Regions from separate parts of the Paenibacillus sp. P2(2022) genome, predicted to be linked through region 1. Evidence: riboswitches for the same ligand, from Rfam matches in the RefSeq annotation. Region 1 holds a riboswitch; each other region holds the start of a gene.
What was found. A riboswitch is a leader RNA that binds a small molecule or an ion and turns the genes downstream of it on or off. The one in region 1 is predicted to bind thiamine pyrophosphate.
Positions count from the first base shown of each region.

Region 2: another riboswitch for thiamine pyrophosphate. It lies ahead of tenA (thiaminase II); the one in region 1 lies ahead of thiC (phosphomethylpyrimidine synthase ThiC).
Region 3: another riboswitch for thiamine pyrophosphate. It lies ahead of MMB75_RS23635 (ABC transporter substrate-binding protein); the one in region 1 lies ahead of thiC (phosphomethylpyrimidine synthase ThiC).

Region 1 is NZ_JAKWFI010000009.1:41,182-46,665, forward strand. It holds gene MMB75_RS21850 (hypothetical protein) at 282-434, shown strand; gene thiC (phosphomethylpyrimidine synthase ThiC) at 642-2,486, opposite strand; TPP riboswitch at 2,674-2,785, opposite strand; gene MMB75_RS21860 (IclR family transcriptional regulator) at 2,903-3,646, opposite strand; gene MMB75_RS21865 (alpha/beta hydrolase) at 3,945-4,982, shown strand; gene MMB75_RS21870 (Fe-Mn family superoxide dismutase) at 5,235-5,484, shown strand, end outside.
Region 2 is NZ_JAKWFI010000005.1:270,338-275,821, reverse strand. It holds gene MMB75_RS18275 (glycosyltransferase) at 1-341, opposite strand, end outside; gene MMB75_RS18270 (NAD-dependent malic enzyme) at 739-2,460, shown strand; TPP riboswitch at 2,530-2,632, shown strand; gene tenA (thiaminase II) at 2,765-3,454, shown strand; gene thiM (hydroxyethylthiazole kinase) at 3,480-4,325, shown strand; gene thiD (bifunctional hydroxymethylpyrimidine kinase/phosphomethylpyrimidine kinase) at 4,322-5,152, shown strand; gene thiE (thiamine phosphate synthase) at 5,149-5,484, shown strand, end outside.
Region 3 is NZ_JAKWFI010000012.1:52,352-57,835, forward strand. It holds gene MMB75_RS23610 (TatD family hydrolase) at 1-486, opposite strand, end outside; gene MMB75_RS23615 (ABC transporter ATP-binding protein) at 479-1,432, opposite strand; gene MMB75_RS23620 (ABC transporter permease) at 1,478-2,254, opposite strand; gene MMB75_RS23625 (MTH1187 family thiamine-binding protein) at 2,251-2,544, opposite strand; gene MMB75_RS23630 (hypothetical protein) at 2,770-2,955, shown strand; gene MMB75_RS23635 (ABC transporter substrate-binding protein) at 2,964-4,007, opposite strand; TPP riboswitch at 4,202-4,311, opposite strand; gene MMB75_RS23640 (pyridoxamine 5'-phosphate oxidase family protein) at 4,580-5,014, shown strand; gene MMB75_RS23645 (bifunctional 2',3'-cyclic-nucleotide 2'-phosphodiesterase/3'-nucleotidase) at 5,233-5,484, shown strand, end outside.

The DNA of each region.
Region 1 (5,484 bases):
GACTACTAAACTGAGAAAACGGGCCTCTAGCCCTTGTTTAGGCCCTAGGCACATTTTCCCCTAAAATGACCATCCTCCTAATACACATTTTGGACACATACGACCATCTTCCTGTTTTATGTCAAAAGCGTTTTACTTTGGATAAATGCGGGTATAATGATTGAAACATTACCAAGCAACCTACACGGCATTACGACATCAAGTACATATACATAGTCCTATACAGACGTCCTAAGCAACTCAATCTGAATTTGACAAAATGGAATTGGAGGAATGACCACATGAATACAATGAACTTAACTGTCCACACCCTGATGCCTTTTCACCACCAATACCAACGTGCCAACGCGGTGAGTATGCAGAAGAAAGAAGACAGCTCGGAGAAGAAGCTCAGCTTTCAGGACATTTTGAATGAAAAAATGGGTAAAAAATAAAGCTCCGTTAATCCGGTAGCATGATCCCGCTTTACATAAGCTGAAAAGCCGTAGTTTTCTACATCGACTGTAGAGAACCACGGCTTTTTGTTACTCACGCGTTTCTAAACCTTGCTCATACGTTTATGGAAATAAACCTCTGACGAGCTTAACTGTACTTTTCGTTGAGGCTTCCCAGTTGATTGACTTTTGTATCGCTACCGATTTTTACTGCCCAGCTTCCCGATACTGCTCTGCCTTCTCTCGCATCCCGGCGGCAACGGCTTCCTCAGTATTCAGTCCCTTATCGGCCGCATAGGCACGAATGTCCTGCGTGATACGCATACTGCAAAACTTGGGACCGCACATCGAGCAAAAGTGGGCTTCCTTGGCCCCCTCTGCTGGTAGCGTTTCATCATGGTAGGACAATGCCCGCTCAGGGTCAAGCGAGAGATTGAACTGATCGCGCCAGCGGAATTCAAAACGCGCCTTGGACAAAGCATCGTCCCGCTGCTGTGCCCGCGGATGACCCTTCGCCAGATCGGCAGCATGTGCGGCAATTTTGTAGGTAATAACTCCTTCGCGGACATCATCCTTGTTCGGCAGACCCAAGTGCTCCTTCGGCGTAACGTAGCACAGCATCGATGTCCCGAACCAACCGATCATCGCCGCCCCGATAGCTGAGGTAATATGATCATATCCTGGTGCGATATCCGTCGTCAGCGGCCCTAAAGTATAAAAGGGGGCTTCCTTACAAATCTCCATTTGTAAATCCACATTCTCCTTGATTTTGTGCATAGGGACATGTCCTGGCCCTTCAATCATGACCTGGACATCATGCTTCCATGCAATTTGCGTGAGCTCGCCCAACGTCTCTAGCTCTGCAAATTGTGCTTCATCATTCGCATCATAGATACTCCCTGGACGCAGACCATCCCCGAGAGAAAAGGCCACATCATAGACTTTCATAATTTCACAGATTTCTTCAAAATGCGTATACAAAAAGTTCTCCTGATGGTGTGCAAGGCACCAAGCTGCCATAATCGACCCGCCCCGGGATACAATTCCCGTCATTCTATTCGCCGTCATCGGTATATATCGCAGCAATACACCCGCATGGATCGTAAAATAGTCCACTCCCTGCTCCGCCTGCTCAATCAGCGTGTCTCGATACAGCTCCCACGTCAGCTTCTCAGCTTCGCCGTTCACCTTTTCCAGTGCCTGATATAGCGGCACCGTTCCAATCGGTACGGGAGAATTCCTGATGATCCATTCGCGCGTTGTATGAATATTCCGGCCTGTAGACAGGTCCATGACGGTGTCTGAGCCCCAGCGCACAGCCCAGGTCATCTTCTCCACTTCTTCCTCGATGGAGGACGTAACTGCGGAATTCCCAATGTTTGCATTGATCTTTACGTGAAATTGGCGCCCAATGACCATGGGTTCGCTTTCCGGGTGATTGATATTTGAAGGTAAAATAGCTCGTCCAGCCGCCAGCTCCTGTCGTACAAACTCGGGCTCTACACCTTCGCGGATCGCCGCGAATTCCATTTCAGGCGTAATGATCCCTTGCCGCGCATAGTGCATTTGCGTCACAGTACGCCCTTGCGAGGCCCGTAGCGGACGGTTGGTCACGCCGGGAAATTCCACTGTCTCACGTTTGGAACCAGGCTTCATCCCGTTATCCTCCGGCTTGACGGCGCGGCCCTCATAAGCCTCCACATCTCCCCGTTCCAGTGCCCAAGCTCGCCGTAATGGTGGCAATCCCTGACGGATGTCGACCTGGTAGGCTTCGTCCGTCATCGGACCGCTGGTATCATACACACGCAGTGGGTCATGATGCTCGGTGCCCTGCGGGGTATGTGTGGGTTGTAGCGCGATTTCACGCTCAGGCACAGCAATATCCGGCCGAGAACCTTGAATATACACCTTACGGCTCCCCGGAAAGGGCTTTAGCCCACTGGCTTGCTCCGCTTTGGCCTTCTCTCCCTCTACTTCTATTATTCCCGCCAATCCTGCATCTGCTGATTTCATTCCTGTTTCTTTCGTTCCTTTTGTTTCTGTCGGTTTCATGGTCCATTCCTCCCGTATCGTTGAAATGACACACCGATCCGGAACCATTCCCAGGGTGGCGCTGATCTATGCAAAAAAGCCGGTTCCCTAGGGAACCGGCTAATCAAACGAGACAGCTATCCAAACCGATCGCACGTGGAATAATCATATTCCAATGCGCGGCCGTAGACAGCAGCTGCGTATACATTTCAATGGCCGATTACTTCCCTACGCTGGTATGATCCAGATCAGGTGCAAAGGGTCCGGAATCTTGCCTGATTCCATCTCAGCCCGCATTACAGGCTCCCCCAGTAACTGTGATACTTTCTATTCACATGAATTGGCGGCTATAACAGACATCCCGCCATCTCTATCAGACTACTTTAAATTTATAGCTTTGGCAACCCTTGTATGATTTCCTTTTGTATTGATTACTGTCACGGAAGCATAAGCCCCATTTCCTTGGCTGCTTCGATCAAAATCGGTGCAAACTCATGCAGCGTCTCGGGCGCAAGTCGACTGACCGGGCCGGATACAGATAAAGCCGCCGTGACCTGTCCCTTTCGGTTCACAATAGGCGCGGCCACAGCCGCAGCTCCTGGCTCACGTTCTTCATAGCTGGTCGCATAGCCCTTCTCACGAATGTCCTGCAGCTGGGCTTTATAAACCTCCGGGTCTACCGAAGGTGGCCATTCTTCACTGCTTAGCAATACCTCCAGCTCCTGCGGTGGCATAAAGGCCGCCAGCACCTTGCTGGAGGCTCCCACAGCCAGCGGCATACGCGCACCCACAGGCGCAACCCTACGGATCGCCTGATTGCTCTGCACGGCTTGTATGCGAATACGCATGCTTCCATCCCGCAGGTACAAGCTGACCGTTTCCCCTAAGCGATCACGCAGTCCTTCCATTGCAGGCTGTAACAACACCGCCGGCTCATCGCTTTGGGACAGATGCGTGGACAGCTCCCATATGCGAAAACCAAGCCTATATTTTTCCGTTTCGGCATTCCGAACGACAAATCCCCGATCCTCCAGCGTAGTCAAAAGACGATGAACAGTGCTTTTATGTAGACCAATTTGGGAGGCAATCTCCGTTAGACCAAGATCAGATTCTGCGGTAAAACACAGCAGTATATCAAGTGCACGCTCTACAGCGCGGACGGTTAATTTACGGTCTTCCATCGTGAACCGCTCCTCTTGTATCCATATTCGTTTCACACTATGAAACATGGTTACATAAATTATATAGAATAGTCGCGGCTACTGTAAACAGATGTTTTTGTGACAACCATATTACAGAACAAGAACAAACATCGACAATTCTTTGCATCATTTTTACTTTTCCGGTTCAGGCGTTGACTTTGGATAATAGCCATCATACGATAATAGGTATCTATACGGACATACCCTACTATTTTCAAGTGGAATTATACCTAAATTTTATGATTCGAAGATCAATTTTATATAAGGAGGCTCTTACATGATTTCGACATCCCAGCGCAACGCTCAGCTACAGACCGCTGTTCAGGAGCCGTCCACCCCACTCTTTAATCCCCGTATGCTGCGGTTCAAGCACGTTGTGATTGCTCTGCTGCTGTCGGTCGTATTTTTTCTGTTGTTTTGCTTTATTGCCTTGCATGCTTACATCGCCTGGGTGCTTACGAATCCCACCGTCGCACCCTTGTACTCTAATCCGATGCAGGCCAAAGGCATGCCTTATGAAGATGTCAGCTTCCCAGCCAAGGATGGTAGCCGCATCGTACAAGGCTGGTATATCCCGGCGGATCAATCGCGGAAAACCATTATTTTCAGTCATGGTTACGGGGCTAATCGCGAAGAAAGCTGGATTCCTATGTATGATCTGGCGCATTATGCCCACAGTCTGAACTTTAATGTGGTCATGTTTGATTATGGATTCGCGTCACAAAACAGCAAGGCCGTCGCAACCGGAGGTAAGGCGGAATCCCAGCAGCTTCTTGGAGCGATTCAGCTTGCGAAGCAACGCGGCTCGTCGGAAATTATCGTATGGGGCTTTTCTATGGGAGCAGGAACCGCTCTTCAGGCGGGCTTGCAAACCAAGGATGTGGACGCAATGATTTTGGACAGTACCTTCCTGCTGGAGCCAGATACACTGTACCATAACATTCACAATCAAATTAATCTGCCGAGACATCCGTCTTTGGAAATTTTGGAGTTGCTGTTTCCAGTCTTAAACGGCACCAGCTTGCATCAGATTCCATATCAAGAGGTTAAAAAGGAGAACTATCCGTTTCCAATCATGTTTGTGCATGGTACACAGGATGAAAAGGCTCCTTACCCCATTGCGGAAAAGCTTGCTGCCAATCAAACCAACCCGCTTTCCAGTGTATGGATTGTCAAAAACGGGATACATGAGCTTATTTTCAGAGAGCATCCTCGTGAATATTTGCGACGGGTATCGACATTTCTAAGCAGTGTGCAGGAGCTGGAGGACAAGAAAACCACTGCTGCTGCCCATAAACAAACGACTACGAAGTAAGAAATTATTTTCAAAACAAGTAATCATCGCCTTAAAGAAGCCTGCCTATGGACACTTAACCCGTGCCGTAGACGGGCTTCTTTTTTTATTTTCCATGAGTAATTATTGTTCTGCGCAACAGGTATAACCTGATGAAGGAAGTTCATAGACATATTCACGGTGAGACGGCGAATATACTGGGTACATATGCATCCAGGACAGATCTGCTAGATCTGCCGGATAGCCATAGCGGGGTACGGGAGGTAAAAACGAATGCTGAGTACTTATGGGTCTTTCCTGCCCTTACGTGTGCTGGAGGAAATTCGTCATTGGAAGCAGCAGGAAAGTTGGCACGTGGAAGTGATTAAATCTGCTACTGAAGGGCTAGAGCCTGCTTATGTGCGGCTGCTGGATGATTGGCGAACCGTATTTGAACAAACGGAACGCACCGCCATCGAGCTGCTCGAAGAGCAACGGAGCGCGCTTGATCCGGCAGAACAGGCATGGCAGCATCAATGGAAAA
Region 2 (5,484 bases), on a different contig from region 1:
AAGCTTTGTATTTCAGAAAGTATTTCTTCGGTATCATTGGCTTGCCAAAATAGCAGACGCAATCGGCCTACTCCGATAATTTGCACCATATGCAGATCACTGAACGGAAAGGTTACATCCGTCACCAATAGCAATGGCATTTGTGGAAACTGGCTACGGATCTGATTAGCTTTCCGCACGGCTTGCCCCGGCTCCCTATAATCTATCAGGCAGCAACTTGCGCCCTCGTAGACTGAAGCTTCCTCCGTGTCCTCGCACTGTATATATTGGTAAAAACAAATCACATTGGGATAATCAATAGCCCTGTTATTATCGCTAAAAATGGCTATAGGTCCCTGCACACAAACCTCTCCTTTTCCTCCGAATAGTTCTATTTTGTTGAAAAAGAATTAAAAATGTTTGCTTAGTAAGATTAAATTAATGTCCAAATACTTCATATTTTCTTAACAAAATAGCTCACATCCCTTGATATATAAGCATTCAAGAGAAGAAAAACTATTTTTCATATTTGATAAAAACAGAGCATTTAGACCTGATTCATCAGGACTACTACTATACGAATTACAAGGTGAATCCGAAAACAAAATTAGTTCTATGGGATTAATAAAAAGATACACATATGGTCATTTTGTCATAGATTGATAGGCGAATAAAACCAATTCGTACGTCCATACTATGGACAACATGTCATTTTCCATCATGAATAATTATTAAAATATAGGGAAAGAAGGTATTTTTATGGAAGCATTTCATGTCAATCGTGATGGGTCATTATCTACTCCCTTACGAGGAAAGGACGTGCTAGCAAACCCTCTTTTGAACAAAGGGGTGGCATTTACAGAAGAAGAACGCAAAGAACTGGGCTTGGAAGGAATTCTTCCTCCCACTGTCCTTTCATTGGAAAAACAGAGCGTTCGGGCATATCAGCAATTCCTGGCACAACCCACCATGCTGCGTAAAAATGCTTCACTTAACGACCTTCATAACCGGAATGTCGTGCTTTACTATCGGCTGCTAACCGACCATTTGAGTGAAATGCTGCCCGTAGTCTACACACCGACTGTAGGAACCGCCATTCAAGAATACAGCCATGAGTACAACCGCCCTGGGGGCGTATATTTATCAATAGATCATCCGAACGGTATCGGACAGGCGTTCTATAATTCCGGATTGCGTAGTGAGGATGTTGACCTGATCGTGGTCACGGATTCAGAAAGTATTTTGGGAATTGGTGACTGGGGGGTCGGGGGAATTAACATTGCTATTGGCAAACTTGCTGTATATACAGCTGCGGCAGGTATTCATCCCGGGCGGGTGCTGCCCATTGTACTGGATGTGGGCACGAATAATGAAAAGCTGCTGAATGATCCGCTATACATCGGAAACCGTCATAAACGAGTTCGCGGAGAAGCCTATCATCAATTTATTGATACCTTTATCAGCAAAACGTTAACACAATTCCCGAAAGCGCTTTTGCATTGGGAGGATGTGGGCAGCGTGAACGCACGCCACATTATAGGGAAATACGGTCAAAACATTCTCACCTTCAATGATGACATCCAGGGCACAGGAGCAGTCACATTAGCTGCGATTGTTTCGGCGGTAGGTGTCACCAAAACTCCGCTACGTGAACAAAAAATACTTGTCTTTGGTCCGGGGGCAGCAGGAATCGGCAACGCCGACCAAATACGAGGAGCTATGATCGAGGACGGGCTTCCTGAAGAAGATTCATTCAAGTCATTTTGGGCCTTTGATTATCGCGGATTATTAACGGACGATATGGAAGATGTACTCGATTATCAGAAACCATATGTGCGTAAAAAGGAAGAAATCAGCTCATGGTCCCGATCGGAAGACGGCAAAATACCGTTGCTGGAGGTCATCCGTCAGGTAAAACCTACAATCTTAATTGGGACTTCCGGTGTAGCGGGTGCCTTTTCTGAAGAGATTATCAAGGAAATGGCAAAGCATGTGGAACGCCCGATCATTATGCCCATGTCCAATCCTACCAATCTGGCTGAAGCGGTACCCGAGGATTTGATACGATGGACTGATGGCAAAGCATTGATTGCTACGGGAAGTCCCTTTGAGCCCGTCACCTATAACGGTACGAAATTTGAAATTGGTCAGGCGAACAATGCCTTTGTTTTCCCGGGACTGGGTCTAGGCGCAATTGTGGTCAAGGCCAAACGAATCACTCCTTCCATGTTTACCGCAGCAGCTGATGCCGTTGCCAACGCCGTAGATTCGAATGAACTTGGCGGCGCACTGCTGCCCCATATTCGAAAATTACGTGATGTTTCGTTTGCGGTTGCGGTTGCGGTAGCAAAGGCCGCAATTCAGGATCAGGTAGCTCAGGCACACCTTCCAAATATTGAGCAAGCCATTCGGGATGCAATGTGGAAACCGGAATATGTGAGGGTCAAAGCCGTGGAAAGTGTAATCCAACACCCTCACTAATCCTTCACTAGGCATAAGCAGTTTGACATAACATAGGAACGAATGTACAGTATTAGTCAAAAGAATAGGAAAGTCCACTAGGGGAGCCATTATGGCTGAGACAAGAATGAATCTTGGACCCTTTGAACCTGATCTAGTTCGTACTAGCGTAGGAAAGTGGAGCCTTCTATATAGGGTTTCAGGCGTTTTTGCGCATTGAACCTATGTTGAAGCCGCTCCAGTTTTCGGGGCGGCTTTTTGGCATTGTTCCGAGAATTGTATCTTACGGGACTTCTTATTCTCCATTTTTGTTGGAGGTGGGGAAATGAGTTTTTCGCAAGAGCTCCGTCAGCAGGCGGATGGCATTTTTCAAGCCATTTATGAGCATCCCTTTGTGAGAGGTATTGCTGAAGGAAATTTAACAAGGGAACAGCTGATTCACTATGTAAAACAAGACTTTGAATATTTGAACGCCTACATGCGGATTTACGGCATCGCAATCTCCAAAAGCACGAGCCGGGAGGATATGGCTGTATTTAACGAACAGATCTCTTTTATTCTCAACAGCGAGGTTCATCCGCATCAAAATTTTTGTGCTATCGCAGGTGTCACCTATGAAGAGATGCAGGGATATCCACTCGCTCCGTCCGCTCATCATTATATCCGCCATATGCTGACCGTCGCACATGAGGGTAGTCTTGGGGAAATCATGGCCGTGCTGCTACCATGTCCATGGACATATCTTGAAATTGGACGCAGGCTAATGGATGAGGTAAGACCAGACGAGTCTCATCCGTTCTATGAGTGGATTTGCTTCTATGGCAACCAAATTGAAGATGTAACCTTCAAATATCGAGAGCGTGTGGATGCTTGGGCGAAAGTCGCCACGGCTGCCGAGCGAGAGCGGATGATTGAGCATTTTATGCTAAGCTGCCAGCTGGAATATATGTTCTGGGATATGGCTTATAAGCAGGAACAATGGCCCGTCCAGATGCGCGCTACGGTCTTGGAATAATCAGTATAGATGAGAGAGGATAAACATGATGAATATATGGGAACAAAGTTATTCGGCGCTCCTGACAAAGGTACAAAACAGCAACCCCCTCGTTCATAATATAACCAATGTGGTGGTCACCAACTTTACAGCCAACGGCCTATATGCACTAGGGGCTTCCCCGGTGATGGCTTATGCACCCGAGGAAGTAGCAGATATGGCCAAAATAGCGGGCGCCGTCGTGTTAAATATCGGTACGCTAAACCGTGAGCTGGTGGATGCCATGATCCTTGCTGGACAATCGGCGAATGCTCACGGTGTTCCAGTTCTGTTAGATCCGGTCGGTGCAGGAGCGACTAGCTTTAGAACCGAGTCAGCACTACGAATTCTAAACGAGGTTAACATCTCACTAGTACGAGGCAATGCAGCCGAAGTCGCTCATCTGATCGGAGAAGCCCGAGAAATTAAAGGGGTAGATGCAGGCGACAGTGCTGACAGCAGTAATGTCGATCTGGCAGTTCGGGCTGCGCAAACGCTCCATACCATGGTTGTCATCACTGGAAAAGAGGACGTCATCACGGATGGGGTTGAAGTACGATTGATTAGTGGCGGAGACGCGCTGCTTACGAAGGTAACCGGAACAGGCTGCCTGCTGACCTCTGTGTTGGGTGCCTTTGCAGCAATTGAACCCAACCTGCTGCTCGCAGGCACAGCAGGTTTGGCATTTTACGGTGCAGCAGCTTCTCGAGCCGCAGCGCATACCGCAAAGCTGGGGCCGGGCAGCTTCCAGATTGCCTTTCTCGACGAGCTTGCCAAACTACATACTGGTTCGCTAGAGGGGCATGTCACGATCCGTGAAGCTGGAACAACTACAACAGGTGGTGCGCGATGAGAGACGTGCATGTACCGAGAGCGCTGACGATTGCCGGTTCAGACAGTGGCGGCGGGGCTGGAATTCAAGCCGATCTCAAAACCTTTCAGGAGCTTGGCGTATACGGCATGTCAGCTATTACGGCCATAACGGTACAAAATACTTTGGGAGTTCACGGTGTATATCCGCTGCCACAGGAAGCAACAGCGCAACAGATCGAAGCTGTAGGATCAGATCTTGGAGTCGACGCCCTAAAGACTGGCATGCTGTTTGATGCAGGCATCATCCGCCTGGTAGCCGAGCAGATCCGAAAGTTCGGCTGGGAAAAGGTTGTCGTCGATCCTGTAATGATTGCCAAAGGGGGCGCAAAGCTGCTGCAACCAGAAGCGGTGCAAGCTTTGAACGACGACCTGCTCCCCTTGGCCCTGGTCGTCACACCAAATATCCCGGAAGCGGAGGCCTTAACCGGGATAAGCATTCGTACGATGGAAGGACGCCGTGAAGCTGCGAGACATATTAGCAGCCGGGGTCCCAAATTCGTTGTGATCAAGGGCGGCCACGATGAGGAGAGCGAAAACAGCGGTCAGGTCATTGACCTGCTCTTTGACGGAACAACCTTCACAGAGCTGGGCGGCAAGCGGGTGCGAACTGTCCACACACACGGAACAGGATGTACGTTCTCAGCAGCGATTACCGCTGAATTAGGGAAAGACGTGTCTGTACCAGAAGCTATTTTGAATGGAAGAGCCTTCATTCAGGCGGCGATTGAAGATACGTTGTATCTGGGCCAGGGACACGGTCCAACCAATCATTGGGCCTACCGCCGTCGTCAGGAGATACTCCAATGAGCGGTCGAATATTACCTGAGATCATGCGCCGGCATTTACAGATGTATCTGGTTGTTGGAAGCGTGAACTGCCTCGCGGAACCAAATCGGGTCGTGCAGGAGGCTCTTGCTGGCGGCACAACCATGATCCAGTTCCGGGAAAAGGGCCGTAGCGCGTTAACAGGGGTTCCTATGTTTGAACTTGCGCGTCAGCTACAAGATCTGTGCCACCACGCTGGTATCCCCTTTATCGTCAATGACGATGTGGAGCTGGCTCTTGAGCTCAACGCCGACGGTGTTCACATCGGTCAGGACGATGAATCGGCTGTTTCTGTGCGTACGCGGATCGGAAAC
Region 3 (5,484 bases), on a different contig from region 1:
GTCTGCATCTTCATAAACGGCGTGCAGCACGATGGGCTTGCTATGCTTGCTTGCAAACTGGATAAAACGCTCCAGTAGCACTATGTAGGGAGCGAGGTAAAAAGCATCTCCGTTGCGTGAGGCCTCCAGCCGATTGTAATAGGGCAAGCCGACTTCACCCACCGCGACCATCTGGTGTACATGTTCGTCCATCCAGTGGAACAACAGGTCAAGCTCGGCTTGTGATGGCAGAGCCTGTTCTGGATGAAAGCCGAAGGCTGGACGTACTAGCCTGGGCCAACGCTCAGCCAGGCGCAAGTTGGCTTGACTGGAAGCTAGATGCATGGACACAGCTACGATGGCTTCTACATGGTTGTCGACAAGCGAAGCGAGCAATAGCTCCTGTTGTTCAGGTGGGTAGCTGTCTACATGAATGTGTGCGTCGATTAAGGGAACAGTTGCTGTCGCGTTCAATCTCAATGCAGAGTGCACATTCCGATCATTCATAATGGTTTACCCCGCCGTCAGAGGTGTTTTTACGGACACTTTCAGCGGTGTCCATATCGCCGTCCAGTTTGTGCTTTTCCTCACGCATCCAGCCAGTCATTGTCCGCTTCCATTCCATAAAGCGTGGATCGAGGGTGATTTCTTCCCTACGCGGGCGAGGAAAAGGAACGTCTACGACATGCATCACTGAAGCAGGTCGCGCCGACAGCACATAAATGCGGTCGGAGAGCAACAGCGCTTCTTCAATGCTGTGGGTAATGAACAGCACAGAGCGGCGGTTCTTCTCCCACATCCGCAATAACCATTGCTGCATATCTGCGCGTGTCAACGCATCGAGTGCGCTGAACGGCTCATCCAGCAGCATTAGCTCCTGCGGGCTAAGCAGGGCGCGAAGAAAGGCCGCTCGCTGCTGCATGCCACCAGACAGCGTATGCGGATACGCCTTCGCGAACTTGCCCAGCCCAACCTGCTCAAGCCATTGCAAGGCTTCTTTGCGCCGTTCACGTTCGCTGACGTATCGGGAGTCCGCTACTGCATCCTTTCGCGGTGCATTTTCCTGCCCGAGTAGTATGTTGTCCAGCGTGGTGCGCCACGGGAAAAGGGCGGGCTGCTGTGGCATATAGCTAATATGACCGCGTTCACCAGTCACGTCCTGTCCATGCATACGAATACGTCCCTGCTGCGGCTTGAGCAGCCCGCCGATGATGTGAAACAGCGTACTTTTGCCACTGCCTGACGGACCAATGAGGGAGACAAATTCGCCTGGCTTAACGGTAAGGGATACATCCTGTAGTACAGGCAGTGAGCTTCGCTTTTCCCGGAAGGCGAGGCTGATCCCGTCCAATTCCAAAGCAGGAGGAGCAGGTGTCATTACCTGCGGTTCTCCGGCTTGTTGCTGTTCATCAGCCACAGGTGGTGATGTCAAGTCCGTCGGATGCAGACTCATATGTGCCACGTCCTTTCATTAATGCTTTAATGCAATATGTGGAGGCTATTCTTGATCGGGTTTCCAGCGCACCAACCATTTCTCCAGTAGTAGAATAACGACAAATATCAGTAAGCTGAGTGTAACAATAATACCGATAGCGGCAAAAATGAGATCCGTACGATAGGCAGATTTTTGCAGCAACATATAATATCCAATTCCTTCACTGGCCCCAATCCATTCGGCAATAATCGCGCCCATCACACTGTAGGTAGCAGCGATTTTAACGCCAGAGAAGACTTGTGGCAGGGAGTGTGGCAGCTCCAGCTTCATAAAAATAGCCCTGCGGCTTGCACCCGACATCCGCATGTAGTTCATCATCATACGGTCTGTCCGTGTCAGCCCGTCCATGGCTGCTACAGCCACGGGAAAAAAGCATACTAATGTAATGACCATAAGCTTGGGCAGCACGCCAAAACCGAACCATACCATGAGCAACGGACCGAGGGCAATGATCGGAATGTTTTGGCTAAGGATCAGGAGCGGGTACAGAGCAGATTTGAGAAAAGGAATCGTATGGAGAACGATGGCGATCAGCAGTCCTGTTGCTGTCCCTATAGCAAATCCCGCAAGCGTCAGGCGAATCGTAGCCCATGTATGGGCACCAAACAACGCCGACTGCGCCATACCCTCTTGTACGATTAGGGATGGAGCTGGCAGCAGCCAGGATTCAATATGTAAATAGGAAACCGCTCCCTGCCAAGCCGCTAAAAAGAAGAGGACCGCCACAAGGGGCGGCCATACGCTTTTCCACCAGGATGCGTTCTTGCCTTTCGGATTCATGGGCGATACTTCTCGGTCAGCTTGCTCATGCTGATGCCCTGTGGGTTATGTGCAATTTTGATCTGTGAAATGACGCTGGGACTTCCAGCTTCCGTCAAAGCCTCGTGCATTTCTTTAACCACTTTCAGCAACTCGTCGAGCTCGCCCTCCATGGTCGTATCCAATGGATTCACCTGATGTTTGACACCGGAACGCTGGATGACCTCAATCGCCTTGTCTACATAGGGGTAAGAGTCTTCGTTATTAGGTGTTTTAGGGATTACTTGAATGCTGAGCAGTGTATTAGCCATGTGAATTTCACCTGTCCTTTATTGGAGTGTTAGTAAAAAAGATATGGTGGTTTAAGGTGGGGAGACCGCTTCGCTTCTTCAGATTCAAATGAACCGCTCCGCTACCAACCGCCTTAAAAGCCACTTAGTTTTAAAGCTAGGTTGTACAGTATTTTGTACGGTATTTTCTACATAAGCGCACCTGTTTTTGCGCTTAGATACTATGAGATTAGAGAAATAAACCAAGTGGAACGAGAACGAATTGGACGGAATGGTGCTGTACAAGCAAAACGGTCGCTTTTGTCCCCGGATTTCTACCCTGCTGAGGGCTTTATACGAGAAATCCGGGGGGCGGTGGCGATGGGAAGCATCATCCGTCCGCGTAGTGGCGCTTCGTTCACTTCTCTAGTCCAGTCTTATTTAGCGATTTAACAAAATGATCAACGCTTGGGCAAGAAGTCGTTTGTGAAGGCCTTATCGACTTCCAAAGGTTTGCTGAGCAGCTTGCGTTCATACATCCAATCCGAGTAGTTTTGCCATACCTCTGCTTTTTGTAAGCCCCATTGCGTGGCATCGTCCTGATAACGCGGGCTTAGCCATTTTTGGCTAGCAAGTACCAGTTTTTTGTCCAGCTCTGGCACAACTTTAGTTAAGATATTCGCCGCTTCTTCTGGATGGGCGATAGTGTATTCATAGCCTTGTGCAGTAGCGTCCATGAACGCTTTGACTAGGTCAGGATCGTTTTTTATCGTCTGTTCATTGCTCACAATTACAGGTGTATAGTAATCGAGACTTTTGGAATAATCTTTTACATACAGCATATCCAAGGGCTCGCCTCGAAGCTCGGCCTCAATCCCGGTCCATGCGTAGAAAATCCAGGCAAAGTCAATATCCCGCTTCACGGCTGTAAAATAGTCTGCATTGCCCATATTGACGATTTTCACTTTGCTCACATCACCTTGGTCTGAATCCATGATGGATTTCATGACCGCTTCTTCTACAGGAGAACCCCAGCCGCCGTAGCTTTTACCCTCGAAATCTTTCGGGCTTTTAATTCCGCGGTCTACCGGAGCTGCGAAGCCAGAGGTGTTATGCTGAATCACCGCAGCGATGGATACGAGCGGTACGCCTTGGATGCGAGCCTGAGTGACGCCTTCTTGATAGCTGATACCAAAAGGTGCAGCATTCGAAGCAACCATTTGGTCGGCTCCCCCTGAACCAGGTTGAACAATTTGGACATTTAAGCCTGCTTTTTCGTAAAATCCTTTGTCCTTGGCGACATAGAGTCCCGTGTGATTCGTATTGGGTGTCCAGTCGAGCACCACTTTAACATCTTTGAGCCCCTTTGCCGAGGTAGACGTTGAAGTGTCGGCAGCAGGAACCTCCTTTTGAGATGTAGGGGGATTGCCGCCGCAAGCGGTCAGAGTCATAGCCATGAGCCACAGACTGATCAGACCCAGGCTTAACATTTTCATGCGCTTCATCGTTGTGTTCTCTCCTTTTTAATTACCCGTTATCCGTCCAATCAGACAGTTTATATTCCCCATTTTCACAAAAATCACATCTGCCGGAAGCAATCTTTCCAACAACTTTATCTTCAACAAAAAAAGCGTCCCGAGATCCGGGACGCTTGCGCTTGTATATACCAAAGTAAGGGATGTCCTGTTTTAATAAAAGGCACATCTTGCTTAAGCATTCCTACGCTGGCATTACCCAGATCAGGTTGTAAGGGTCAGTGTCTTGGGACACACTCTCAGCCGGCCGATTCCAGCACCCCTGGCATTGTATGGTTTAATGGGTTCGTTTATTCGGGTTTACTACGACGATTATATGCCTTGAAAGCGGGGCTGTCCAGCTTTGAGGAAGCGCTCACGGTTCATTTGCCGAACGACAGGGTACACTTTTACTGTGAGCTTTGATCTGAAAATGAACATGAATCATTCAGATCTGTTTGGTCATGTTATTTTTAGAACAGCTACACTGTATGTTTAGGAGAGCTGGTGCCAAGTGGCATAGCCCTATAGAATTCTAATTCGTAAAAAGGAGTTGTTGTACTGTGGGTAAAACGGAGACACTGGATCGCAGTCAGCTGGAACAAGCCATTGTGAAGGCTTTGGATAACAACAAATTTTGCTCGTTAGGTACGGTAGAGGGCGGAAAACCGAAAGTACGCTATATGGCCCTTTTTAACGATGGAATGAACATTCATCTGGCGACGGATCGCAAAACACATAAAGTGGATGAGCTAAAGGACAATCCGAATGCTTATCTGCTGCTGGGCTATGAAGTGGGTGGCACGAAGGAAGTCTTGGAAGTGGAGGCTACCGTCCAGATTACAGCTGATGAGGGGTTACGCAAACAAGTGTGGAATGATTCTCTGAAAAAATGGTTTTCCGGACCAGATGATCCCGATTATGTCATCTTAGACGTCAATCCGACTCGTATTGAGTACGTGGGTCAACAAACGGAGCGCCAGGTGTGGACGAAATAGAAACAATATAAACGGACAAGCCAGTAAATTTCCAACTTTTTCAGGAGATTTACTGGCTTTTTTTATACGCAAAATAATTATTTTTTCATAAATATTCTAAGCAAATGACTACTCTTTTGTCTGGCGTTGGATTAAAATAGGAATGGTGGGTTCAAAGCTTACATATATGTGCAAAAGTATGTATATGAGGCATACACCTTAATGAGGAGGGGTATATTTTGTTATTTCGTAAAAATTGGTTTAAAGGGTTTACAGCGGCAGTTGTAACTTGTAGCCTGCTGGTGTTTTCAGCCGCTCCATCCTGGGCAGCTAACAAATCCCACGATGAAGCTACGGTGAATCTGCGGATCATGGAAACAACAGATATTCATGGGGCGCTGATGAATTATGATTATTATTCGGACAAAGAAACCAACGAATATGGCTTGATTAACACAGCCGGACTAATCCAACAGGCTCGTAGTGAAGCG